2 linked regions of the Parabacteroides chongii genome follow. The protein of the gene in region 1 binds, or shares a complex with, the protein of each later gene. Links are inferred from orthologs where the notes say so. Each region holds a gene or a part of one and is shown on either strand. Other genes may lie near its edges.

What was found.
Region 2: the proteins of prmC (region 1) and prfA are in contact, whole or in part, in a crystal structure (PDB 2B3T), measured with the Escherichia coli proteins. The link is inferred for Parabacteroides chongii from one-to-one orthologs.

Annotation. Positions count from the first base shown.
Region 1 is NZ_CP120849.1:2,663,362-2,667,795, forward strand. Bases 631-3,603 are described here. They hold prmC (peptide chain release factor N(5)-glutamine methyltransferase), read right to left. Parts: upstream 2,560-3,603; coding sequence 1,702-2,559; downstream 631-1,701. Other genes in these bases: P3L47_RS09925 (ComF family protein), read right to left, coding at 631-1,242; P3L47_RS09930 (regulatory protein RecX), read right to left, coding at 1,223-1,714; ribD (bifunctional diaminohydroxyphosphoribosylaminopyrimidine deaminase/5-amino-6-(5-phosphoribosylamino)uracil reductase RibD), read left to right, coding at 2,614-3,603. In the rest of the region: P3L47_RS09920 (DUF6383 domain-containing protein), read left to right, coding at 1-350; more of P3L47_RS09925, read right to left, coding at 556-630; more of ribD, read left to right, coding at 3,604-3,675; BamI family beta-barrel-assembly machinery protein, read left to right, coding at 3,740-4,434. UniProt on the Escherichia coli protein: Methylates the class 1 translation termination release factors RF1/PrfA and RF2/PrfB on the glutamine residue of the universally conserved GGQ motif, i.e. on 'Gln-235' in RF1 and on 'Gln-252' in RF2.
Region 2 is NZ_CP120849.1:80,486-84,121, reverse strand. What follows is about bases 731-3,636. They hold prfA (peptide chain release factor 1), read right to left. Parts: upstream 2,786-3,636; coding sequence 1,676-2,785; downstream 731-1,675. Other genes in these bases: P3L47_RS00470 (AIR synthase related protein), read right to left, coding at 2,794-3,636; pyrF (orotidine-5'-phosphate decarboxylase), read right to left, coding at 806-1,648. In the rest of the region: lpxD (UDP-3-O-(3-hydroxymyristoyl)glucosamine N-acyltransferase), read right to left, coding at 1-717. UniProt on the Escherichia coli protein: Peptide chain release factor 1 directs the termination of translation in response to the peptide chain termination codons UAG and UAA.

The sequences.
Region 1 (4,434 bases):
TGTTTGAAAAATCTGCAACTAACGAAGGTTACTTACGTTGGGTGAATGGTACTGTTGTTGTAACTAATAAGTTTACACACGGTGAAACATTCAACATGGAAGAAGCTTACAACGGCAATCCGGTTGCTAACGAACAGGAACCTTCTGTAACTACATTCACTGTTATCTCAGGTAACGGTTCAGTAACAATCAAGGGTGCTGCCGGTAAGACTGCTGTGATCAGCAATGTACTGGGTCAGACTGTTGCTAGCACGGTTCTGTCTTCTGACGAAGCTCAGATCAACGTTCCTGCTGGTGTAGTAGTTGTAGCTGTTGAAGGCGAAGCTGCTGTTAAAGCAATTGTAAAATAAGAATTAAAAATCAAATAATTTAGATACCACGCAGCTATGTATACCCGCTAAGTACCCTGCGACAGGAGAACAAGTGGTATCAGTAATACTAAAGTAATGAAAATAAAGTAACTCTGTTTTACCTCTGTGAAGAGAGAGTACAGAAAGAAAGCCCGTTTAGAAGTTCTGCCGGGCTTTCTGTATTTTATGAATATGAGTTGTTTTCTCAAGCGATTGCGATCGCCAACACGCTGACCCGTACTCCGGGAATCGCCAGCAGTGCTTCGGCGCAGGCTCCGATGGTGGAGCCGGTAGTAATGACGTCATCTATCAGGAGAATATGTTTCCCCTCCAGTTCTTTATGGTCTGCGACCGAGAATATATCCTGTACGTTCTGCCAGCGTTCGTATGTCTGCCGGCTGGTCTGCGTGTCTGTCTCTTTGATACGGCGGAGGCTGGTGGTATCTATCGGAAGTTTTAAAACACTGTTCAGTCCCCGGGCTATCCATTCGGACTGGTTGTAGCCGCGCTGCTTCCTCTTCTTGGGATGGAGCGGGACAGGCAAGAGCAGATCCGGGCAATCTGTCAGGAAAGCCTGCCGATAGTTCAAACCCGCCATGCGTCCCAGGCGGAAACCGATCTCGCGGTTGTCGTGGTATTTCAGGGAATGAATGAGCTGTTGCACATGGCCGCCTTTTTCGTAATGCAGAAAAGCGGCTGCCCGGTAAACGGGTACTTTCCCGGCAAACAGATACGTCGCCGGGTTCTCCTTCAAGAAATCATATCCCGTGCGGGGTAGGTCACACAAGCATGTTAAGCAGATATGTTCCTCTCCTCCGGTGAGGGGTGTCTGGCATATCATGCAGAGCTTGGGGAAGAAGAGATTCAGCAGGTCATTCAAAATCTTCCTCATAGTCGTTACCGTTGAATAGTTGTTTCAGGCAACGGGAAGCTTCACGGCTCTCAAAACCACGGCCGGCAGCAAAACGCAGAAGTTTGATATAAATATCCCGGTCGTCTTTCCCTTTGGTCGATTTCTTTTTCGCTTTAAGAGACGATTGGAGGATATGAGTATATTCTGTTTCGTCTATCCCCTCCAGGGCTTCCGCACGTATGGGAGCGGGGATGTTTCTTTTTTGAAGTTCATAAGCGATTTTGATGCGTCCCCATTTGTTGAAGCGCAGCTTGTCGTTTACAAAGTAACGGGCAAACCGGTGTTCGTCGATGAACTTTTCCTGAAGCAGACGGGCGATGATACGTTCGCCTTCCTCCTGGGTGAGACCGGCTGCTTTGATCTTCTTTTGCACGTCCTGGATGCAACGTTCGGCTGTCGAACAATAAGCGGCAGCACGGCGCAACATTTCCGCTTCGGTTATCTGTTCCATGTCTGTGCCTTTACAAAGCGGTCTTTCCCGGACAGGTCCTGGATCAGTTCTACGTTCTTAAATTCCATCATGCGCAGCATGTTCACAACGGCTTCACCCATCTGTGAGTTGATCTCCAGATACAGGTATCCTTTTTTCTTCAGTTTCTGTTCGGCGAAACGCGCAATGCTGTTATAGTACAGCAAAGGATTGTCGTCGGGAACGAACAAGGCGAGTGGCGGTTCATAATCGAGGACGTTTTTCTCCATCTCCGCTTTTTCCTTCTCCATCACATAAGGAGGGTTGCTGACGATCACGTCGAACTCATCTTCTATGGAATCGGCTGTTTTGGATGGTTGAAGAATGTCCCTTTCGTAAAAAAAGAGTTGTACGCGATTATGTATAGCGTTTCTTTGGGCTACCTTCAGGGCTTCCGGCGAAATATCGAGTGCCGAAACCTGTGATTTGCTCAGTAATTTCCGCAGAGTGATAGCAATACAACCGCTGCCGGTACCAACATCCAGTATGTCGATACTTTTCTTGGGATAATCGTGTACGATCAACTCGACCAGTTCTTCCGTTTCCGGACGCGGGATCAGGACTGACGGGTTTACCAGGAACTCGAATCCGTAAAAGTCGGTTTTGCCGAAAATATATTGGATCGGTTCGTATTTTGTCAATCGTTCTACGATATTGTGAATCTCGGTCTTTTCCTTATCGGATAATTCTTTATCTTTGCAGAGTAAGAATTGATGCGGCTGGATATCGCACACGCGCTCCATTATCAGGCGAATGAATGCTTTGATTTCACTTAGCGGATAATAATCTTTGAGCGTATTTTGTATATAAGCGACAGTCTCAGTCATAACAATGTAATTTTAATGCAAAAGTAATGCAAAAACCATTTATACGCAAAGAAAATGGTCGAGGTTGAAAATAAATATATGGCGCGCTGTATTTCTCTGGCCCGTAACGGGATCGGGAATGTGGCGCCAAATCCGATGGTTGGGGCTGTGATTGTACATCAGGGGAAAATTATCGGAGAGGGCTATCACCGGAAATATGGCGAGGCACATGCCGAGGTGAATGCGATCGCTTCGGTCCGTGATGAATCTTTGTTGAAAGAGGCGACGATATATGTGAGCCTGGAACCCTGTTCTCATTATGGGAAAACACCTCCCTGTGCTGAACTCATCATCAAAAAGCAGATTCCCCGTGTTGTGATCGGATGTCTGGATCCCTTTCCTGAAGTTTCGGGGAGAGGAGTGAGGATGCTTCGTGAGGCAGGTGTGGAGGTGGTGACCGGCGTGATGGAGGAGGAAGCCCGGGAGTTGAACCGGGTGTTTATGACTTTCCAGGAAAAGCGACGGCCTTATATCTATCTGAAATGGGCGCAGAGTGCGGATGGTTTTATGGATCGGCTGCGGACGGATAATTCGTTGCCGGCTGTCGTGTTGTCTTCTTCGGAGACTTTGCGCAGGGTACATCATTTGCGGGCGAATGTGGCGGCTATCATGGTCGGCACACAAACGGCTTTGCTGGATAACCCCTCGTTGACGGTACGCCATTGGGCGGGGAAATCGCCTGTAAGGGTGGCTCTCGACCGGACTTTACGTATCCCGCCTCATTATCATCTGTTGGACGGGGCGGTGAAAACGCTGGTTTTTACAGCGGTGGAGGCTGTCAGCCGGGAGAATGTGGAATATGTCACGATTGATTTCGGGCAGCCGGTTTTGCCGCAGGTAATGCGTGAGTTGTATGTCCGTAAACTGGATTCGTTGATGGTGGAAGGGGGAGCTACGCTTCTCGGTCATTTTTTGGAGGACGGTTTATGGGATCAGATGTTGGTTGAAACAGCCCCGGTCAATCTGGAATCGGGCGTGAAAGCGCCGGATCTTAGCTGGGTGGCATCTCTGTCGCTGACAGACGTGAAAAAAGTGCAGGATCATGTAATCTCTGTTTTTTTACGGAAAAATCAGTGAGCGAAGTAGTTTAACGGAACTAAAATATTATAAATATTAGCCGATATTGGGAATAAAGCAAAAAATGTTTCTACTTTTGTGGCTTTATATGCAACAAACTTATTTTTGGATGAAAAATAGAATAGTACTATTTGTAGCGGGATGTATTGCATTGTTTCTGTCTTCTTGTCTGAATTCGGACGATCAGGAGTATGAAATACCTAAGGATTGTCAGATAACGTCTTTTTCTTTAAAAAGTGATTCTGTCAAAGGGTTGGAAGCAGTGAAGTTTGTGATCGATCAGGTAAACGGACGTATTTTTAATCCGGACTCTATGCCTTTCGGCACTGAGATCGAGAAAGTTGTCTGTACGATATCGCGTGCGTCCGGGTTGGCTTCTATCGAAGTGACACAGGAGGCGTTGCCGGATTCTACCTTTTTCTGGAATACGGAAGATTCTTTGGATTTTTCCAAGCCGGTTAAATTTGTGACGGCTGCGTATGATGGCATCACCAAGAAAACTTATATCGCACAGGTCAATATCCATCAGGTAGTACCTGACTCCATGAGCTGGGAGCTGTATGCTAGCAACGTGTTGGGATTTCCGGTGAAGGAACAGAAAGTGGTTACCTGGGGAGATCAGGAGAACGAGTACTATTATATGTACGCACAAGCTGCTGATGCAAGCAAAGGATATTCATTGCACACCTCTTCTGTGTCGAATGCTATCTCCTGGACGGAAATGACGTTGAGCGGGCTGCCTGCTGGCGAAGTCCGTCT
Region 2 (3,636 bases), 2.6 Mb from region 1 along the record:
GGCGATTTGTACCAGATTATCCAGCTTCACGCCTTTGTGAATGATGGTAGAACCCATTACGGCACGGTCGATCGTCGTGTTGGCACCAACTTCAACATTGTCTTCCAGCACGACATTTCCCAACTGCGGGATCTTCTTGTAATTTTCTCCTTCGGGAGCAAACCCGAATCCGTCCGAACCAATTACCGAACCGGCATGCAGGATACAGTTATTACCGATCTTACATCCGTTGTAGATGGTCGTGTGCGGATAAAGAATGCAGTTATCTCCGATAGTCACGTTATCACCGATATATGTGTTAGGATATATCAGGCAGTTCTTCCCCAGCCGGACATTTTCGCCGATATAGGCAAAATTGCCGACAAAGCAATCGTCTCCCAGTGTGGCAGAGGCTGCGATGAACGCGGTTGAAGAAACTCCGGTCTTTTTAGGTTTGGACTGTTCTACCAGGTTGAGTAACATGGCAAGAGCAGAATAAGCATTTTCTACTTTTACTAAAGTAGCGGTAACTTGTTCAGCCGGAGAAAAGTCGTTATTCACCAGAACAATGCTCGCTTCTGTATTATAGATATAATGTTCGTACTTAGGATTTGCCAGGAACGTCAGTGTTCCGGGTTGTCCTTCTTCTATTTTTGAGAAGTTGCTGACTTTCACTTCAGGGTTGCCATCAACGGTTCCGCCAAGAAAGTCCGCTATTTGTTGGGCTGATAACTCCATTACTTATTTTGTTATATTGTATTTGAATTGAGACTGCTCCACTAAGAACAAAGCAGTTTGCAAAAATGGTGAAAATTATTGGGATAGCCTATGCTTTGCAGGGAATAATTCCCTTATCATGCAGATATCCTGCCATTTCACGCTGTACAGCCTGTGCTGCTTCACGGGCAAATGATGCGAATTTTTCTGATTTATCTACGTAAATGATCGCACGTGAAGAATTAACAAGCAAACCGCACTGATCGTTCATTCCGTACTGGGCAACTTCCTGCAGACTGCCTCCCTGTGCACCGACACCCGGTACTAAAAGGAAATGGTTGGGGGCATGTTTGCGGATATCCAGGAACATTTTTCCCTGTGTCGCGCCGACAACGTACATCATCTGTTCGTCGGTAGCCCAATCCTGCGATTTCTTCAATACTTTTTCAAACAGACGTTCGCCGTTGGCATCTTCTGTCATTTGGAAATCCAGTGACCCCTTGTTGGATGTCAGAGCCAGCAGGATCACCCATGCTTCCGGATAGATCAGGAACGGTTTCACGCTATCTTCACCCATATAAGGTGCTACTGTTACGGCATCAACTTTGATATGATCGAAGAAAGAGCGGGCATACATCTCGGAAGTGTTACCGATGTCGCCACGTTTCGCGTCAGCAATAATGAACTGGTCCGGATAATTCTCACGCAGGTAAGTGACTGTCTTTTCAAATGCAAGCATTCCTTTCACACCCAGACTTTCGTAGAAAGCCAGATTGGGTTTGTAAGCTACGCAATAGTCGGCTGTAGCATCTATAATCGCTTTGTTGAAAGTGAAGATCGGATCTTCTTCAGAAAGTAAATGCTGCGGGATTTTCTTTATATCGGTATCCAATCCAACGCAAAGGAAAGATTGTTTCTTTTTGATGTTCTCGAATAATTGTTGCTTGTTCATCTTGTCTTGTGTCAAATAGTGAAACTGTTATAGTTCGGCCTCTTTCAGACGTTCTGCATTTTCGGCAACGGTCAGTTGGTCGATGCAGGATTGTATATCGCCATCCATGAAAGCAGATAAGTTATAAATTGTGTAGTTGATACGATGATCGGTGATACGTCCTTGCGGATAGTTGTATGTCCGGATCTTCGCGGATCTATCGCCCGACGAAACCATTGTCTTGCGTTTGTTGGCAATGTCGTCCAGGTATTTCTGATGTTCTTTGTCATAGATAAAAGAACGCAGGCGGGTGAGCGCGCGTTCCTTGTTTTTCGGCTGGTCACGCGTCTCCGTACATTCGATCAGGATCTCTTCGCTCACGCCGGTGTTCGGGTTTTTCCAGACATAACGCAAGCGCACGCCTGATTCAACCTTATTCACATTCTGGCCGCCGGCACCTCCCGAGCGGAAAGTATCCCATTTAATTTCACCTTCATTAATTTCAACATCAAACTCGTCTGCTTCGGGGAGCACGGCCACGGTGGCTGCTGAAGTGTGTACACGTCCCTGTGTCTCTGTGCTGGGCACGCGCTGAACGCGGTGTACACCCGATTCATATTTAAGCGTACCGTATGCTTTTTCACCGCTGACGGTAAAGATTATTTCCTTATATCCGCCCGATGAACCTTCGCTGCAACTCGACAGGGCGACTTTCCATCCTTTGGTTTCGCAGTACTTCATATACATACGATACAAGTCGCCGGCAAACAGGGCAGCTTCATCGCCTCCTGTTCCGCCGCGTATTTCAACGATGGCATTCTTGTCGTCTTCCGGATCGCTGGGGACAAGCAGTAACTTGATCTCCTCTTCCAGCTCCGGAATACGGGCATTGCACGTATCCAGTTCTTCACGGGCAATCTCCCTCATTTCGGGGTCCTGCTCCGTTTCCAGTAATTGGCGTGCTTCTTTTATTCCATTTAATGTATTGACATATTCGCTACGGGTAGCCACGATCTTCTCCAGATCGCGGTACTCTTTATTGAGCTTTACAAACCGTTTCATATCGGCAATCACTGCCGGGTCGGTGATCAGAGTCCCGACTTCTTCAAAACGGCTCACTAATCCGTCCAGTCTTCCTAATAAACTATTATCGGCCATTTATCAGATTAATATACGAAGCGACCTTTTTCGCTTTCAATGATCAATTCGTTTTTATCTGCTTCTTCCACGAAGCCAACTACCTGTGCATCGATGTTGAAGCTCTTGGCAATGCTGATCACTTCTTCAGCATGTTCAGGTGACAGGTAAACTTCCATACGGTGACCCATGTTGAACACTTTATACATTTCGCTCCAATCCGTTCCGCTCTGTTCCTGAATGATACGGAAAAGAGGAGGGACAGGGAACAGGTTGTTCTTTGTCACACGTTTGTTTTCTACAAAGTGCATCACTTTGGTTTGTGCTCCGCCGGAGCAGTGTACCATACCGTGGATCTGCGGACGCAGTTTGTCCAGCAACACTTTGATCACAGGAGCGTATGTGCGGGTAGGAGAGAGCACCAGTTTACCGGCATCGATACCCAGTTCTTCGATCTGGTCGGTCAGTTTCAGTCCGCCCGAATAAACCAGTTCGCCGGGAACGGCTGCATCATAACTTTCCGGATATTTTGTTGCCAGATATTTGGCAAATACGTCGTGGCGTGCAGAGGTCAGACCGTTGCTGCCGGTTCCGCCGTTATATTCTTTTTCGTAGGTGGCTTGTCCGTAAGAAGCCATGCCGACAATTACGTCTCCACCTTGTATATTACTGTTGTCAACCACATTCGCACGTTTCATGCGGCAGGTTACGGTGCTGTCTACAATGATGGTGCGAACCAGATCGCCCACATCGGCAGTCTCGCCTCCGGTTGCATAGCAGCCTACGCCCATTTCGCGCAGTTCGGCCAGCAGTTCGTCCGTTCCGTTGATGATGGCGGAGATTACTTCTCCCGGGATCAACAGTTTATTACG